DNA from 3 places in the Leptolyngbya sp. FACHB-671 genome. Region 3 is predicted to be linked to each of the others. Evidence: predicted binding sites of a transcription regulator. Region 3 holds the regulator's gene; each other region holds the start of a gene.
The links. The regulator HrcA, encoded in region 3, represses chaperone genes, less so after heat shock. The targets are predictions, from matches to a motif close to ANTTAGCACTCNNNANTNNNGAGTGCTAANT.

Region 1 (6,050 bases), on a different contig from region 3:
GGTGCTTCGTTGCCTTCCGCCACAATGGTGGTGGTGTCTTTGGTGATGGTGATGCGACGGGCTTTACCCAGCATCTCTAGCTTGGTGTTATCGAGCTTCAGACCCGCATCTTCGGTGATCAGTTGACCGCCGGTGAGAACGGCGATGTCTTCCAGCATCGCTTTACGGCGATCGCCAAATCCAGGAGCTTTCACCGCAGCCACATTCAGCACACCGCGCAGACGGTTTACAACCAGGGTAGCCAGCGCTTCCTTTTCAATGTCCTCAGCCAGAATCAGCAGAGGACGACCCGAACGAGCAACCTGCTCTAGCACAGGCACCAAGTCTTGTACCAGGGTAATTTTCTTGTCAGTGATCAGGATGAAAGGCTCATCCAGAACTGCTTCCATCCGCTCGGTGTCAGTTGCGAAGTAGGGAGAGATGTAGCCCTTATCGAAGCGCATCCCTTCTGTAACCTCCAGTTCGGTGGTCATGGACTTGCCTTCTTCCAGGGAAATTACGCCCTCTTTTCCGACTTTGTCCATTGCGTCAGCGATCATCTGACCCACTTCATCGTCGTTACCAGCAGAGATAGAACCAACTTGAGCGATCGCCTTGGAATCTTCAACCGGACGAGCATGTTCTGCAATCTTCTCAACCAAGAAAGCAGTCGCTTTATCGATACCGCGCTTCAAAGAAATTGCGTTAGCGCCAGCCGCCACGTTCCGCAGACCTTCTTTAACGATTGCATGAGCCAACACGGTTGCAGTAGTGGTACCGTCTCCAGCTGCGTCATTGGTCTTGGAGGCTGCCTGACGAATCAGGGAAACGCCCGTGTTCTCAACGTGGTCTTCTAGCTCGATTTCCTTGGCGATGGTGACACCATCATTAACGATTTGAGGAGCGCCAAACTTCTTCTCTAGGACAACGTTGCGTCCCTTTGGACCGAGGGTAACAGCAACTGCTTCAGCCAGAATATCGATTCCTTTTTCTAGGGCACGACGAGCGTTTTCGTTGTAAATGATGCGCTTAGCCATAGTTTCTTCAGCTTTGAACTCTTAGTTGTGGAGGTGGATTTGGAAAGTTTTGAGTTTTGAGTTTTGAGCTACTCTCAGTCGAAATAAATCTGAAATGGTTCAAAACTCATAGCTCATCATTCAAGAACTCATTAATCAACAATCGCCAAGATGTCTTTCTCAGCTAGCAGTACGAATTCTTCGGTGCCTAGCTTGATGTCAGTTCCGGCATACTTGGAATAGAGAACTTTGTCTCCAACTTTGACTTCTAGTTCCTGACGAGAACCGTCGTCGTTCCGCTTGCCGGGGCCAACTGCAACGATTTCTCCAACCTGGGGCTTTTCCTTCGCGGTATCAGGCAGAAGGATACCGCCAGCGGTTTTCTCCTCAGACGCACTTACTTTGACGAAAACGCGCTCACCTAGTGGTTTAACGGTAGAAACGCTCAGGGATACTGCTGCCATACAAAGCTCTCCAGACAATAAATAACTTCATGAAGGGGATTAAGGTTCAGCGGCTAGCGCTCCGACTCAACTGTCCAGGACAGCTCAACAGCCCTATAAACAAGGCATTGAACAGATTTTGCCTGAAGACTGAGCGATGGCTGACAGCCAACTGCAACCAGAGTTAGCACTCTCAACTCCTGAGTGCTAATGTACCGAACGACAGAGGCGATCGCAACTCAATTTAACGATTTCTTCGGTACGGGTTCCCGAACTGAGCATAGATCGAGTGTTTTAGAAGGGGCGAAGTAAAGATTTGCCTACGTAGCTTTAAAGACATCTTTAACTTCATAATTTTCGCTACTTCTGCTGGAAACCCTTCGATAGCTCATCTTGAGTTACTTGTAAACATTGAAAGCTAAATTTTCTACCTGGATAAATGTGTTTTTTCAATCAACATCAACAAATTTACTGGACTTAGCTCAAGCTGCCTTTGACACCCTAAGTGTGGAAATACGGAACAGCGATTGCAAACAGACAATCATTTTTCAGTAATTACCCTTATACCGAAATTTACGTAGGCGATCGCATAGGCAGTATTTCTACTGAAAATATCCACTTCTTATCCTTCAATCTATTAAAGTCACTTCCATGAACAACAGCATTTGGTTGCAGCCAAGGTTCTTTTTGTGGGATTGACAGTACAGACGACTCTAGAACAAATGCTTGGGAGTTACACTTTCTCAACGTTGCTCAAGCCAACGAGGTTGAACCAGCCGCTTCCGTACCGGAGCCCGCTTCGCTGCTAGGTTCGCTGGCAATGAGTGTTTTGGGTGCAGGCTCTACGTTAAGACGCAAGGAGGAAGTGTAGAGAGCTACTGCTCCTTTAAGGGCGTAGCATTCAGCAGATGTCCCCGAAATAGACCCAGAGTCATGACTGAATGTTGCGCCTCTAAACTCTACAAAAAAGCTAAGATTTCCCTGACTGTAGCCTTTGGTTGCTCCAGGTGTGGAACGTGACCGCTGTTTTGAATCCAAACTAGATTGCTGTGGGCGATCGCCCTTCTAAACCTCTCCCCATCTCCCGTACCCAGCACATCATCTGACTCTCCCCACAGAATTAGCGTCGGGTGATGAATTTGAGCAATTTTAGGTGTGAGATCGCTGTAACCGCCGCTTTGAGTGAAACTGGCGATCGCCTCATTCCAACCTGGCATTTGCTGATGTAGCAGCGAACAGCGAATCGTGTCGATCAGCACTGGATCTGCATTAGGCAAGGCTGAAACTGCATTTAGAGCAGCAAGCTTGCGATAGCGTAGCCATTCCACAGCGAACCAATCTAGCGGCGCAACCAGCAACCGACCTAGCGGGAAACTGCCCGAAAATCCAATGCTGTCGATTAGTACGAGTTTGCTAACACATTGGGGATGGGTGAGCATAAAATCAATTGCCACTGCACCTCCCATTGATGCACCGATTAAAATGATGGGCTGGGCGATCGCAGTTTGCCAAAAGCTGTACAAGTGACGTTTGATTGAAGACGGATTGATTGGCACACCTTTGACTCGTTCAGTGAAGCCAAATCCTAGTAGGTCGATCGCCCAAACTTGATGGTGTTCGGCTAAAAGGGGCAAAACTCGGCGAAATTCCAGTAGAGAACTGTCAAATCCATGCAGCAAAACGATTGGCGTTCCGGTTCCTCGACAAACACAAGCCGTTGCAATCTGCCAGGACGGTGTTGTTTTTGGCGGATGTTGGATCACACCAATGATCCGACGCTCAATTTGCTGCGCTAGAGCAACAGATGCAGGATCAGTCAGCAAACCAACTTCAGTCGGTAGAAAATTGGCAACCATGAAGTTTTACCGTTTTGAATTTTGGGTTGCGAAGCTTTTGTAAGTGTAATTTGATGAAATTCTTAGTAGCGATATGACGACAGAATCAACTGTAATCAAACTGGATCAATTTTTGAAACTCGTCGGTGTTGCACAAACAGGAGGCGAAGCAAAGCTGTTGATTCAAGGAGGTGAAGTGCGCGTTAATGGAGCGGTTGAAACGCGGCGAGGACGCAAATTGGTAGAAGGCGATCGCATCTCCACCTTAGGGGAAACCTTTACAGTTCAACTGGACTAACAAAATTTTTAGGTTCTGCCTTTTCTTCTAATTCAGAAGTTTCTGTTTCGGAAGCCTCTACCTCAAATTCTGCTGCATTCCGCTGTACTTTTGCCAAAAGCTCCAGGTACGCAAAAGGGACGACGACTGGCCAGGATGCACTTGCTAAAGTCAATACCGCGATGGAAATGTACGTCCAGTTTAAAGACAAGTCCGTGTCTCGCTTAAAGAAAACCCACCAGACCTTAAAGAAACGGATTGCCATTAACAAATAGAAAGCTGTAAATAGGGCAACTAAAACAAGTTTCACAGCAGTTGAATCCTAAGTTCAAAAGAAGTTTCAGTGGAATATCTCCATTCCAACGCTTCTTGGACGGTTGAGCTTGACCTAAATACACCTCTGGTTTAAGTAATACCCGAACATTCCCCAAAACTTAACAAAATAACCAACGTTGCCATAGACCTGGCTCTATTGTTCACAATTTCTTTAGGTTGAGTTGGGTTTTGCTCTGTGCTTCGAGCTACCTTAATCTTTTGAGGCGTGTTAATCTCCCAAAACTACAGCTGGAATGCTCCAGCGCTTGGTTACCTCAGGAGCAGACAAAAAATTACAGCAGACAACAACTCCATTATTCTTAAAAATGGTATTGCAGTGAAATTACAAAGTTATGGCGAAGCACACTCAGGCGCACCTGTCTCGCACCGTAGAAAAGAATCAGTCTGAGGGTAGCAAAGAGATGACCCGAAAGCAGATGGAATATTACATGGGCGCAAAGCTGATTGAAATTGGCGTAGATCCCAAATCAGCCGTCTACCGCTGGTCAACAGAGACGAAGGGCAGCCGAGAAGTCATCACTTATAGCGCCTACTGGGCTGATTCCAAGGAAAAATTAGAAGGCAATTAGAGATAATCTGCCGGAGGCTAGGTGCTAACCGTACAAATTTACGCGATCTGAGGGAGTTGAATTGCTCTAAAGATCGAAAATGTAACGGTTTGCAACATATAATGAGAGCTATTGTACATAAGCACACCCAAGGGTAAGAGCATTACATGCGAGTTGCGATCGCCGGAGCAGGCTTAGCAGGACTTTCTTGTGCAAAATATCTCACCGATACCGGACACACGCCCATCGTGCTGGAGAGCCGGGACGTATTAGGTGGTAAAGTCGCTGCCTGGAAAGACGAAGATGGTGACTGGTATGAAACCGGGCTGCACATCTTCTTTGGGGCGTACCCCAACATGCTTCAGTTGTTCAAGGAACTGAACATTGAAGATCGGTTGCAGTGGAAAGAGCACACCATGATCTTCAACCAACCTGAAGTTCCGGGTACCTACTCTCGCTTTGACTTTCCCAGCATTCCCGCTCCAGCAAACGGGATCATCGCGATTTTGCGAAACAATGACATGCTGACTTGGGGTGAAAAAATTCGCTTCGGATTGGGGCTAATTCCTGCCATCCTCAACGGACAGAAATATGTCGAGGAGATGGATCAGTATTCCTTCTCTGAGTGGCTGAAAAAGCAGAATGTGCCACCTCGGGTTGAGAAAGAAGTCTTCATTGCCATGTCGAAGGCGCTGAATTTTATCGACCCTGATGAAATTTCTGCGACGGTAGTTTTAACTGCCCTTAACCGATTTTTGCAAGAAACGCATGGCTCAAAGATGGCGTTTCTCGATGGCGCACCTCCAGAGCGGCTCTGTCAGCCAATGGTTGACCACGTCACTGAGCGAGGCGGCGAAGTGCGGCTAAACGCGCCTCTGAAAGAAATTTTGCTGAATGACGACAGCACCGTGCGCGGCTTTGTGATTCGAGGGTTGAATGGTGCCGCCGATGAGATTCTCACGGCTGACCTATACGTGTCTGCAATGCCTGTCGATCCATTGAAGGTGATGTTGCCTGCTGCCTGGAAGCAGATGGACTATTTCAAGCAGCTAGACGGGTTGGAAGGGGTGCCGGTCATTAATCTGCACCTATGGTTTGACCGGAAGCTGACAGATGTAGATCATTTGTTGTTTTCGCGATCGCCCCTCCTGAGCGTCTATGCCGACATGAGCAACACCTGCCGCGAATACGCCAACCCTGAGCGCTCAATGCTCGAGCTCGTCCTGGCTCCTGCCAAAGATTGGATTACTCGCTCAGACGAAGACATTATCGCCGCCACGATGGTAGAGCTAGAAAAGCTATTTCCCCATCACTTTGGTAGTGATAGCCCCGCTCAGCTGCTGAAATACAAGGTTGTTAAGACTCCCCGCTCGGTCTACAAGGCGACTCCTGGACGGCAACAGCATCGTCCTAGCCAGACTACCCCGATTGCCAATTTTTATCTGACGGGCGATTATACGATGCAACGTTACCTGGCAAGCATGGAAGGGGCTGTACTTTCTGGTAAGCTTACAGCGCAGGCAATTAGCAGTCAGCGAACCGCGGTCAGCAGTCAGCCTGTTCCAAAGGCTGAAGATTTGCAGGTGTCAGCCTCCTAAATTGCCAGTTTTGGCAGT
Region 2 (6,050 bases), on a different contig from region 3:
TTTACGACCTTGAGTTGTTGTCCCATTTGAGCGTTTACTTGCTCTAAAATTTTTGCCATCATCTGGCAGGGACCACACCAGGGCGCATAGAAATCTACCAACAGCGGCACGTCTGAACCGGAGAGCATTTCCTCAAAGCTACCGAACTGCTTCTTGGTCGCCATATTGCTACAGGGTTGCTAAACGGAATTTGGTTTTGATGGCTCGATCCTAGTGCAAATTTTTGGGAGTCGGTAAGGATACCCCAAATGCCTTAATATGGTCTAGCAATTTTAATCGGTCATAGCTCGACAATCGCTTGGCGATTCTCTATGGCTCAGCATTCTGCGACAAGAGGTACAGGTTATGGCAGCATCCCTAGATTCCCAACGGCTCAAAGATCAGGTGGCAATTGTTACGGGTGCCTCGCGAGGCATTGGGCGGGCGATCGCCCTGGCATTGGCGGCAGAAGGAGCTAATGTAGCAGTGAATTATGCGAACTCAAGCAAAGCTGCCGATGAGGTCGTTGCAGAAATTACGGGAATGGGAGGAGGGGCGATCGCTCTGCAAGCCGATGTCTCCCAAGCCGACCAGGTTGATACTCTGGTCAATGCCGTCATGGAAAAATGGGGGCGAATCGACGTATTGGTGAACAATGCCGGAATCACTCGCGACACGCTGCTGCTGCGAATGAAGCCCGAAGACTGGCAAGCTGTGATCAACCTCAACCTGACCGGCGTTTTTCTCTGCACCAGAGCAGTCAGCAAAATTATGCTGAAGCAAAAGTCAGGTCGGATTGTGCAGATTTCTTCTGTATCAGGTTTGATGGGCAATCCGGGACAGGCAAACTACGCAGCCGCTAAAGCAGGGGTGATTGGCTTTTCCAAAACCGTTGCAAAGGAGCTATCCAGCCGAGGCATTACGGTCAACGTGGTTGCTCCCGGCTTCATTGAAACCGACATGACTCAGGATGTTAAGGCTGAGGAAATTCTTAAATATATTCCCCTGGGTCGCTATGGCAAACCAGAGGAGGTTGCCGGACTAGTGCGTTTCCTGGCTGCTGATCCCGCCGCTGCCTATATCACTGGGCAAACCATGAACGTGGATGGCGGCATGGTGATGGACTAGTGGTGAAAAATGTGCCCAAAATCTATTCCGTGAACAGCGTCGCAAATACCCGTTGCGCCAAGCACAGAACCACTATGGCAAGCCTGTTCAGTCCCAACTCCATCAAGTGGCTCCCATCCTGCAGAGGTCGCTTCAGCAAACGTTCCTGCTGGGTCATGTTTCCAGTTGCGAACTTTGCGAACGTCTTTATAGAGATAAAACAGTCCTAACACGGGAAATAATCCGATAACTGTAAGCCACAAGATATGCATAACTTTGAAACGCTAAAGTTGTGTGGATATCGGGAAAATCGCTAAAGGTGAAGCATTCACTCTTGATTATTCTAGCGATCGCCCAATTAACGAACCCATTCTGTTTGCACTGGTGAATCCTGCACAGGCTCAGGAGCGGCGATTCAACCAATCCATCAAGTCAGCTTTAGTGGAGAAATCTAAAAGGGCTTCTGCCAGATCTTCTAGTTGAGCGATCGAAAGCTGACGCAAACGTTCCTGCAATTCAGCATCCACAGCCCCAAACTTACGGGACAGTAGACGGCTAATTACAGCTATCTCCCCTTCTTGCCGTCCTTGCTCCAGTCCTTGCTCCAGTCCTCGCTCTATTCCTTCTTGCATCCAGCTGGTAACGATTTCCATAACTTCCTCCCGCTGCTGTCTTGGGTTAATCCTATCAAGCTCGTTCTGAAACTGCTGCTGTTCTGAAGGGTTCAGACGTAGATAAACATCAATGAAGCCAGAGATTAGCTGCATTCGGGCTGGATCTAAGCGCAGGGTTGCCAGCAAACGCAGACATTCGAGCTTAACTTTGGGGCGTTCTGCTTGAGGGATTCTCATTTTTGCCATGAGCGCACTAGCAACAGGATTAGGCTGGCGAACGAAGTCGCGCCGGTTCAAGCGATTAAGTTGAATGACTTCGTAGTTGAACTGCAACACCAGTTTGTTGGGGAATGTGACTTCAAAGCGATCGCCCTCTGCCCGGTACGGTTCATCAAACGAAAAGACGACAATTGGGTAAATGGGCAAGCGATATTTCTGATAGAGCCTCGCAAAATAGTTGAACATTCGCTGCCCGAAGTTTGATTCAGCGTAAGACTGATGCTCAGTGTGAATTAGAAAACAGGAGTCTTCTCCTCTAAAGTTGGCTTGGACGAGCAGGTCAGCTTCGTGGCGATCGCCCTCCGTCACATCAGTGAACACTTCTGTATTTAAGAAAGTCAGAGAATTTGGCTCCAAGTAAGCGCTGACCTCCGGCAGAAACAGGTCAATGAATTCCACAAAGAAAGTAGAGAGCAATTCTTTGAATAAGCGATCATGATCAATCATGGTGGGGCGATCGCTCCAAACTAATTCATTCCTAAACCAGATTCATCATCCTATTGCAGTTTTTGGAGCTATTGGGCAATCATGAGTCAAATTTTTTTGGCGATCGCCTCCATTTTTGGTGGCACCTCAGTTGCGGCTGGGGCTTTTGCTTCTCATGCACTAAAAGAAAAGCTGAGCGATCGCGCCCTAGAAATCTTTGAAACTGGGGCACGTTACCAGATGTATCATGCGCTGGCGTTGCTATTCGTGACGCTGTTGCTGCTGCGGGCTGAGACAAATCAATCTCTTTTAACCGCATCGGGGATCGCTTTCGTCGTTGGAGTCGCAATTTTTTCAGGTAGCCTTTACGCCTTGAGCCTTTCTGGAATTAAATGGTTGGGGGCAATTACACCTTTAGGAGGCGTTGCCTTTCTAATCGGTTGGGGATGTTTGGCGATCGCATCTTGGGGATTGAAATAAGCATCGCCGCTCGTCATGCCAGTTGTGGTTCTGCCATATTCAAAGGAGCGATCGCACAACTTCTCGCCATGATTGGATGAGGGACTGCGCTTCGGATGCATCTCTGTCCAAATGTCATGGTTATTATTTGCTACGGCTACTGATTTATGCGTTTTGCGATCGCTTCTTTCACCTCTCTTGCCCTGCTTGCTGCAATTCCCGCTTCAGCGCTAACCCTTCAGCCGCACGGTGTACCTCAGCCTACCCGGACGACCAACGTAGTCCAGGCGAATCAACCAGAAGCCTGGGGAAACGCCCAACTGAGCTATGAAATTGACCTAGCACAGGTTTATCCCGGTACCGTGTGTCCGGTTTATCCCAAGACAATGGCTGTTAGTCCTAATAGTCAGACGCTTGCGGTCAGCAGCATTAGCCGGGAGCGCTCCTGTAGCAATGATCCCAGTAGCACCCTGACACTATGGAATCTGCAAACGGGAGAGAAGACAGCCACACTGGTGCAGGGCACCGCTGATGAATGGGTTTCTCCCAATGGCGACATTCAAGAACCAGGTTCACTGGTCAATATTCATTTGATGGGAGATGTGGTTCACGCGATCGCCTTCACACCCGATGGCGAAACTGTTGCGGCAGGTATGTCCGATCGCACTGTAAAGCTATGGAATGCCAGAACGGGTGAGGCAATTCGCACGTTGAGCGGACATCAGTATGCGGTTCATGCGATCGCCATTAGCCCCGACGGTCAAACCCTTGCCAGCGGCAGTTCTGACCTGACTGTGAAATTGTGGAACCTTAACACTGGTGAAGTGCGCCGCACCCTCAGCTTGGGAATGCAACCCGGACAAGACAAAATTCAAACGGTTGCTTTTAGCCCAGATGGACAAAGCCTCGTCAGCGTTCTCCATGACAGTAACGCTCTGCAACTGTGGAATATAGATGGACAACCGATTCGCCAGTTGTCTCAAAGCAGAACCGACACGGATAACGGTGGGCGCATCCCCTTTGCCTTTCACCCGACCGGAATTCGGCTTGCCTCTGGGTTAACGCAAATCATCGCTACTGTTGACCCTGATAACACCATCAAACTGTGGAATGCCCGAACTGGTTCACGAGTCGTAACTCTCACCGGACACATAGGTGGTATCCGCTCGTTAACCTTTAGCCCGGATGGAAGAACTCTAGCAAGCTGGAGCGAAGACGGCACAGTAAAACTTTGGAGTATGCGATCGCTACAGCTGGAACGCACAATGCCGATCAATCAAGGACTAACTACCGCACCGCCGCCGTTTGGCGATCGCCTCCTGTTCAGCCCTGATGGTCAAACTCTTGCTGCCGATGCCTTAATTTCATCGGTTGAAAATACTCCTTCCTACGACCTCTCACCCTACAGCGTCGGGCTATTCAACATTGCGACTGGAGAGCGTCAGCAAGCTTTTCCCAATCTCTATTCAGGTGTTTCCTTTCACTTCACTGCTGATGGACAGCGATTTATTGCGGTCGCTGGCTCAACAGTTCAAGTTTGGCAGCGATAGATAACGAGCCTTCCTTGGCAAGTCGTGAATTCCGCCATTGTTTGAGAGAAACTGATCGTTAGCAATCCCCATCAGAGAGTGCTAAATTCTGGAAGGAGAACTCAGATAGAGAGACTGAGAGACAGGCAATGGCAAAATTTGTTGTATTTGATGAAGAATCTCGGCAAGCGCTAGAACGAGGCGTAAATGCCCTTGCTGACGCGGTGCGAATCACGCTTGGACCTAAAGGTCGAAACGTCGTGCTAGAGAAGAAGTATGGCGCACCCCAGATTGTCAACGACGGCATCACGATCGCCAAGGAAATTGAATTAGAAGATCCGCTAGAAAACACGGGCGCTCAACTGATTCGCGAAGTTGCCTCTAAAACTAAGGATTTGGCAGGAGATGGTACAACCACCGCCACTGTTCTAGCTCAGGCAATGATTCGGGAAGGCTTGAAGAACGTTGCAGCAGGAACAAACCCGGTTAGCTTGCGACGCGGCATCGAGAAAACGATCGCCCAGATTGTCAGAGAAATTGAGGCAATTGCCAAGCCCATTGAAGGAAATGCGATCGCCCAGGTTGCTGCCGTATCTGCGGGCAGTGATGAAGAAGTCGGCGCGATGATTTCCGAAGCAATGGATAAAGTCGGCAGAGATGGCGTAATTACCGTCGAAGAATCTAAATCTCTAGCAACCGAACTGGAAACAGTTGAAGGGATGCAGATCGATCGGGGTTACATCTCACCCTACTTCGTAACCGATAGTGAGCGGATGATCTGCGAGCTTGAAAACGCTCGGATTCTGCTCACTGACAAGAAAATCAGCACCATTCAAGACCTGGTGCCCGTCCTTGAAAAAATTGCTCGTTCTGGTCAACCCCTGCTGATCATTGCAGAAGACGTAGATGGTGAAGCTCTGGCAACGCTAGTCGTCAACCGTTTGCGTGGAGTACTGAACGCTGTCGCGATCAAAGCACCTGGTTTTGGCGAACGTCGCAAAGCCATGCTGCAAGACATTGCCGTCCTCACCGGTGGACAAATGATCTCCGAGGAAATCGGCTTGAGCCTCGACACTGCCAGCCTTGACATGTTGGGAACTGCTCGTAAGCTGACGATTACCAAAGACAGCACTACGATCGTCGCTGAAGCTGCTAATAAAGCTGATCTAGACAAGCGCATCGCTCAAATTCGCCAGGAACTGGGTCGCACTGAATCTGACTATGACAAAGAAAAGCTGCAAGAGCGGTTGGCAAAACTGTCTGGTGGCGTTGCGGTAATCAAAGTTGGGGCTGCTACAGAAACTGAACTTAAAGATCGCAAACTGCGAATCGAAGACGCGCTCAACGCAACCAAAGCAGCCGTTGAAGAAGGCATCGTTCCGGGTGGTGGCACAACCCTGATTCACCTGGCTCAGAAAGTGCAGCAGGACTTCAGGAACAGCTTGAACGTTGAAGAAAGGATCGGGGCAGACATTGTAATCAAAGCCCTGGAAGCCCCACTGCGTCAAATTGCAGACAATGCTGGAGCCGAAGGTTCCGTAATTGTTGAGAAGGTCCGTGATTTGGATTTCAACGTTGGCTACAATGCTCTGACGGGCGAATTTGAAGACCTAGTTGCAGCCGGAATCATCGACCCCGCAAAGGTGGTACGTTCTGC
Region 3 (6,050 bases):
CTTCATGGCTAGCTAGGCTGGCTTAGTGGCTAGCTAAGCTGGCTTCGTAGTTAGTTAGGCTGGCTTCGCAGTTAACTAGGCTGGCTTCATGGCTAGCTAGGCTGACCTCTTATTCAGCGAGGTCAGCTTTGATTAGAGCCTAGAGGCACATCATTTTGTAGAGAGAGTCAGTTTAGTTTTAGATGCAGGTGAGTTGGGGGCGTGAGGACTAGTCGCAGTCAGACCCGTCGCATTCAAGGGACTGTTGGGTTCTGCTTTGCTTCACCCAACCTACGAATTTAGGACCAGAGGTTTAGGAGAATGCACGACTATGGAAGTAGGCTTACACAGCTATGCTCAATTTCCATAGAATGAGGCTCGTTTTGACGAAAGTTGCTGTAATAGGGAAGAGTGGAAAAGGCGATCGATAAGCCAGCCATACTAAAATCAAGACATTGCTTGCAACAGTAAGACAGGGCTGTTGCTCAACTGGCAATCAGAGCCAAAATTGCTTGCAAGGGACATAATCCTGTCCGACTTCTAAAGGAAGTATTCTATTTAACTCATGTTTGGCTACTTCGGATTAATGTAAGTCCAATGGCTTGCGAAAGGTGGTGATATCTTGTTAAGAAAGAACGACTTGGAGCGTTGCTATCGAGTGCTAGACCTGGAGCCTGGAGCCTCACTGGAAGAAGTGAACCAGGCTTACAAGGATTTGGTTTTTATCTGGCATCCCGATCGCATTCCGCAAGACAACCCACGTTTGCTGCAAAAGGCACAGGAAAAGCTGAAGGAAATTAACCAGGCGCGCGATCGGTTGCGATCGCACCACAGTACCCAATCCAGTCAATCCAAATCGTCCAGCTCGTCCAATTCATCTCAAACCACCCAGACGCAAGCTCGACGCGAACCTATCCATCCTCGCTATTACTACCAGCCACCGCCCCGACCTTACTATCAGCCGCCCCCAACCAGTTCCCAATCCAATAACCAGACTGCTTCTAACAACCAGACTGCTTCTACTTATAGACAAGATGCTTACCAGCAGCCTCGCGACCAGCAGCCCGCTTCTGAGTCGCAGCAGTCTCGTCACAGTCCATCCCGAACTAATCAGTCAACCTATCGTCAGTCTCAGTCATCCCCAACTCACTCCCAAGCTCAGCCTCCTAGCTCAGCGCAAGCTCATTCGTCTTCGGCTCACCACACCTATCAGCCCGCTCCACGTCAGCCCAAACCACAGGCTCCTGACCTGAGTGGGTCAAACCTGAGTGGGTCAGACCTGCGAGAAAAAGACTTGTCCGGTAGAAACTTGAGCAACTCCGACCTGAGCGGGGCTAACCTAACCGACGCATTTCTACACAATGTCAACTTAAACGGTGCGAATCTCCAGAAAGCAAACCTGTTTCGAGCGAATCTACTTCAGGCTGATTTGAGTAACGCTGATTTGAGAGAGGCGAATTTGATTGGGGCTGATTTGAGTGGCGCTGACTTGAGTGGCGCTGATTTAAGTGGTGCTCGAATTGGATTTAGCGATCGCATCATGGTCAAAATGACAGGGGCAATCTTGACTGGGACTCGGATGCCCGATGGCAGTTTGTATGGCACGAAGAACGGGGGATGAAGGGAAGACAACGTGCTAAGTTTGTATGCATAACTATATACAACTTAGAACTGTTTTAAGTTAACCCGATGACTGCTCAAGCTTCGAATCTACCGCTCGCCCACATCAGCGTTGAGGAATTAGCTGAGCGCTTGGCTGCTGGCGATCGCCTGCAACTGATTGACGTCAGAGAGCCTGAAGAACTGGCGATCGCTAGTCTAGACTCGTTTCACAGCCTGCCGCTGAGCCAGTTTGCTCAGTGGTCAGGGCAGGTTCAGACGCAATTTTACCCTCACGCAGAAACCGTCGTCATGTGTCACCACGGGGTGCGCTCTGCCCAGATGTGTCACTGGTTGCTCAATCAAGGCTTTACCCATGTCAAAAACTTGACGGGTGGCATTGATGCTTACTCAACCGCTGTTGATCCAACTGTTCCTCGTTATTAACCTTACGGTTTAACCCGATTTAACCCTGTTCTCCCTGCGCTGCTCGGCTCGGTATTAGCCCCTACCAACTAGGCAACGACAGGTCAGCTAAATTACGATCAGTAAACAGCACTTTAGCTCTGGCTCAAATGTCAATACAACTCAAGCTTAGCGATCGCCAGCAGCAAGTTCTCTGGGCAACGGTGCGTCACTACATCGCTACTGCTAAGCCCGTCGGCTCTGAAGCGCTGGTGGAAGGATTTAATCCCAGGGTCAGCCCCGCTACGATTCGCAACGCAATGGGCTACCTGGAAAAGGCAGGCTTGCTCTATCAGCCTCACACCTCAGCAGGACGAGTTCCCTCTGACTCTGGCTATCGCATCTATGTCGATCAGCTAATTACGCCCTCAGAAGCGCTGGCTCGTCGAGCCGACCAAATGCTCTCAGACCAATTGAACTGGGACAATTGCAGCTTTGAGGCACTGATGCGCGGTGCGGCTCAAATTCTCTCAACTTTGAGTGGCTACATTGCGCTAATCACCATGCCCCAAGCCAGCACGGTGCAGCTGCGTCACCTGCAACTGGTGCAAATTGACCCCGGACGGGTGATGCTGATTGTGGTGCTAGATTCCTACGAAACTCAATCCACATTGGTCAACTTGCCCAAACTGAGCAGCGATACGCAGCCCGACGCCGAACTGCTCGACCGGGAACTGCAAATTCTCTCCAATTTCCTCAATAGCCATCTACGGGGGCGATCGCTCAGTGAGATCTCCACACTGGACTGGAGCGACCTTGGACGAGAATTTGAGCGCTACGCGGACCTGTTGCGCGTATCTCTTCAAGAATTAGCAAGCCGCAGTCAGGTGCCCGTTTCTACCCAAATTTTGATTAGCGGCGTTGCTGAAGTGTTGCGCCGTCAGCCAGAGTTTTCAGAGTTACAGCAAGTTCAAACGATCATTCAACTTTTAGAAGAAGAGCAAGACCAGCTTTGGTCGCTAATCTGCGAGTCTACTGAACCTGAAAACCCTGGCAAGCGAGTCACCGTTAGAATCGGCTCTGAAAATCCGCTGGAGCCGATTCGCACATGCACCCTGGTTTCTGCAACCTATCAACGGGGAAATACCCAGGTTGGCAGCGTGGGAATGTTAGGGCCAACGCGAATGGTGTACGAAAATGCGATCGCCCTCGTCGAAGCTACCGCCGATTACCTTTCGGAAGCTCTTAGCCAGTCTGGACAATAAAGTCTAGACAAATAAAAACAACTGCCTCACTGTTAAGTATCCGTACCGCCAAAAGTAATCAAGCGGCTATCTCCCGCAAATCGATGCGCCCCATGTTCGCCAACAACGGCAGGAAACCGTCCTGCCCGCAGAATCACCTGGATTGATTCCAAATCCCAGTTGTCTGCTGTTTCTGTGCCTTTCTCCTGAGAAACATGCTGCAATTGGAAAAACTCCACCTGATTAGGGTCTGTCAATTCAGGAACCTCCACTTGAGTAATGGTCTCCGAACCTCCCCCCAATCCTCCAACCAGTCTCGTAAACTCTTTGACCGGCGAATTTTGCAGTTTGACGTAAAAGTTTGCGTGGCTGCCGCTGCGTAGATCATCCCCACCTGTCTTAATAGTGACATCCAAAGTTGCCATAGCTTTACTTCTCCTGTTCTACGTTTTGTTGTTGCAAGTGTATTGAACAGGTCATAAAAAGCTGCCTCTATGAATAGGAATTGCAACTTTTTTTACCTGTCAAATTCACGTTTTTATCCTAAGCAAGCAAGCTAAATGGCAGCATTACCCTAGAGGGTACTGATAGCGTTTTAGTGGCGATGTTCTAGCGACAGTGTTCTAGCCCATTTCAACCTGATGATTCGTGGTTTCCGTTAATGCAGAGTTAGCCTTTGTATCCCGTCAATATCACTGATCTAATCTTTCAGGGAGGCATTGTCGATGGCGTGGAAATCCGACCACATTTTGGCAGAACCGGGACTGCGGCTGGCATCTGAAGAGAAGGCAGACATCTTAAGTCGAATGCCTCCTCCTGCTTCGATAGATGGTCAAATTTACGTAGATGGGGTATTTGAAGGGGGAGGTGTACGGGGAATCGCTTTCCTAGGTGCGTTGCGCTGCTGCGATGACTTGGGCTTTCGCTGGCGCAAACTGGCAGGCACTTCGGCTGGAGCAATTACAGCGGTACTGGTAGCGGCTAATTTTCAGATTGATGAGTTGGAACAAATTGTAGGCGGACTGAATTACATGGAGTTCCTAACTCAAAAGACAAGTTGGCTGATTCGGAATGGCAACCCGGCTGATGATTTGCGATCGCCCGTCCGTCTCATTCTTAACTTATTAATAGCCCGTCGCCTGGGAGAGTACAATTTCCTTAGCAATGAGAATTCTCTTAACCAAACTAATCACTCAAGCCAAAACAGAAAATGGGGCAAGGTCTAGCCTTGCCCCATTTTCTATCTCAACTAATGTGACTCTACTCTTCCCTCCAGGAAGAGTTTTCAAACGTGTCCCTACTGGAAGGAGGTAGGAAGCAGGTTCAAGTCCAACAATCGAGTTTAGAAGTAGATATTATCTGCTCTATTGCACAGGATTAGCAGCAGGAGGTGCCGGCTCAGATACTTCTGGCTGTGCTGGATCGGGCTGCACGGCTTCTGGTTGTGCTGCCTCTGGTTGTGCTATTTCTGGCTGCACAGCTTCTGGCTGCGTCGTGCTGGCTGGAGGAACAGCGGGTGCAGGTTCAGCAGCAGGTTGCTGAGGTGCAGGAGCTTGAGGCTGCGGTACAGGTACTATTTCACGAGTCCGCTCAATAATTCGCTCACGAACTTCTGTGTTGTTTGTCTCGGTTTCCTCTTGGGGTTCTACAGGTACGGGTACGGGCACAACCGGAGTTTGGCTCTGCTGATTGACAAAATACAGAGCACCTACGGTTAAGCCCAGAAGAGAAGTCAGCAGAATGCCAAGCAATAAACCTCGTGAAGCGCTATTGTCGTCTCTAACTCGCAAGTTCTCTTCGTATGCCTGACGCTCGACAACACGTCCCTGCGTATATCCATTCTGATAAGAGGCGGGAGAAGCGGTTCGGTTACCGTTGCCGATAGAAGGATTGGGGTTTACTATATCCTGATTTCCTAGCTCTACCTCGCGGTCGTTCAAGATGCGGCGACGGTCAGAGACTTGATTACCAGAAGTAGGATAAACCTGATGATGATCGTTTTGGATAGAGGTAGGGCGATCGCTCTGAATGCGAGTTCGATCGTTGTTATTTGAGTGAGTCATATTACACCAACAGAATTCAATCAAAAAGACATTTATATTAATCTGACCGTTCTCAATAGCCTTTAATTTACTATTGTTAAATCAAGGTCAAAGCTTCTTCTGGCAGAGCTTTAGAGCTATGAGAACTACATCAGGAGATGCACTTTTAACTGAGCAATGCAGACATCTATGAAAGGAGCGAACAAATACAAGTTAACAAGAACCATCCAGAAAGAACTCCTTCTGAGGAAATGGATGTTGTGATCTATCTTTGGACTGAATTCACCTCAAAAAGCAGCAAAAAATTATCCCATTTGAAAGAATGGCTTCCGTAAGATGGAGCGGTCTGCAATAGGGTATAAACATCAAGACCTCCAACTTCTTGAAGAAGTTGGAGGTCACAATAGGACTGCTACAAATAGGTTGAATTAGAATGCCCTTTAACGCAGCAAAGCGTCCCAAGTTGCGGGTCCAACTACTCCGTCTGACTCAAGCCCAGAATTACGCTGAGCAGCTCTGACTGCGTTCTGAGTTTCTGTGCCAAAAACGCCATCTACGGGGCCATTAAAAAATCCTGTGGCTCGTAGCCGTTCTTGTAGTTGAGTGACGGCTGGTCCGCGCATTCCCACTCTGAGGATAGGCAGATCTACGCTGGACTGAGCCGTTGCTTGAGCGCTGGAGTTGGCTGCTTGAGCAGATGTTCCGGCTTCCATATTGCCTGCACCAGCAGCAGGTGTAGGGTTAGGCGCTGTACTGGCTGTCTCGGTTGCGTTAGCCACGG

Region 1: groES (co-chaperone GroES) is a predicted target of HrcA. The motif match lies at 1,621-1,651, and genes of this name have one in related genera.
Region 2: groL (chaperonin GroEL) is a predicted target of HrcA. The motif match lies at 4,471-4,501, and genes of this name have one in related genera.

What each region holds. Positions count from the first base shown of each region.
Region 1 covers NZ_JACJOV010000134.1:42,590-48,639, forward strand. The annotation lists gene groL (chaperonin GroEL) at 1-1,016, opposite strand, end outside; gene groES (co-chaperone GroES) at 1,148-1,459, opposite strand; gene H6F93_RS35880 (PEP-CTERM sorting domain-containing protein) at 2,133-2,309, shown strand; gene H6F93_RS20670 (alpha/beta fold hydrolase) at 2,398-3,294, opposite strand; gene H6F93_RS20675 (RNA-binding S4 domain-containing protein) at 3,368-3,571, shown strand; gene H6F93_RS20680 (hypothetical protein) at 3,552-3,860, opposite strand; gene H6F93_RS20685 (hypothetical protein) at 4,219-4,455, shown strand; gene pds (15-cis-phytoene desaturase) at 4,602-6,032, shown strand.
Region 2 covers NZ_JACJOV010000049.1:13,703-19,752, reverse strand. The annotation lists gene trxA (thioredoxin) at 1-164, opposite strand, end outside; gene fabG (3-oxoacyl-[acyl-carrier-protein] reductase) at 346-1,107, shown strand; gene H6F93_RS04150 (hypothetical protein) at 1,104-1,358, opposite strand; gene H6F93_RS04145 (DUF4351 domain-containing protein) at 1,488-2,426, opposite strand; gene H6F93_RS04140 (DUF423 domain-containing protein) at 2,508-2,885, shown strand; gene H6F93_RS04135 (WD40 repeat domain-containing protein) at 3,032-4,414, shown strand; gene groL (chaperonin GroEL) at 4,543-6,050, shown strand, end outside.
Region 3 covers NZ_JACJOV010000048.1:53,007-59,056, forward strand. The annotation lists gene H6F93_RS03190 (pentapeptide repeat-containing protein) at 602-1,600, shown strand; gene H6F93_RS03195 (rhodanese-like domain-containing protein) at 1,669-2,025, shown strand; gene hrcA (heat-inducible transcriptional repressor HrcA) at 2,154-3,248, shown strand; gene H6F93_RS03205 (hypothetical protein) at 3,281-3,652, opposite strand; gene H6F93_RS03210 (patatin-like phospholipase family protein) at 3,953-4,453, shown strand; gene H6F93_RS03215 (hypothetical protein) at 4,592-5,290, opposite strand; gene H6F93_RS03220 (peptidoglycan-binding domain-containing protein) at 5,710-6,050, opposite strand, start outside.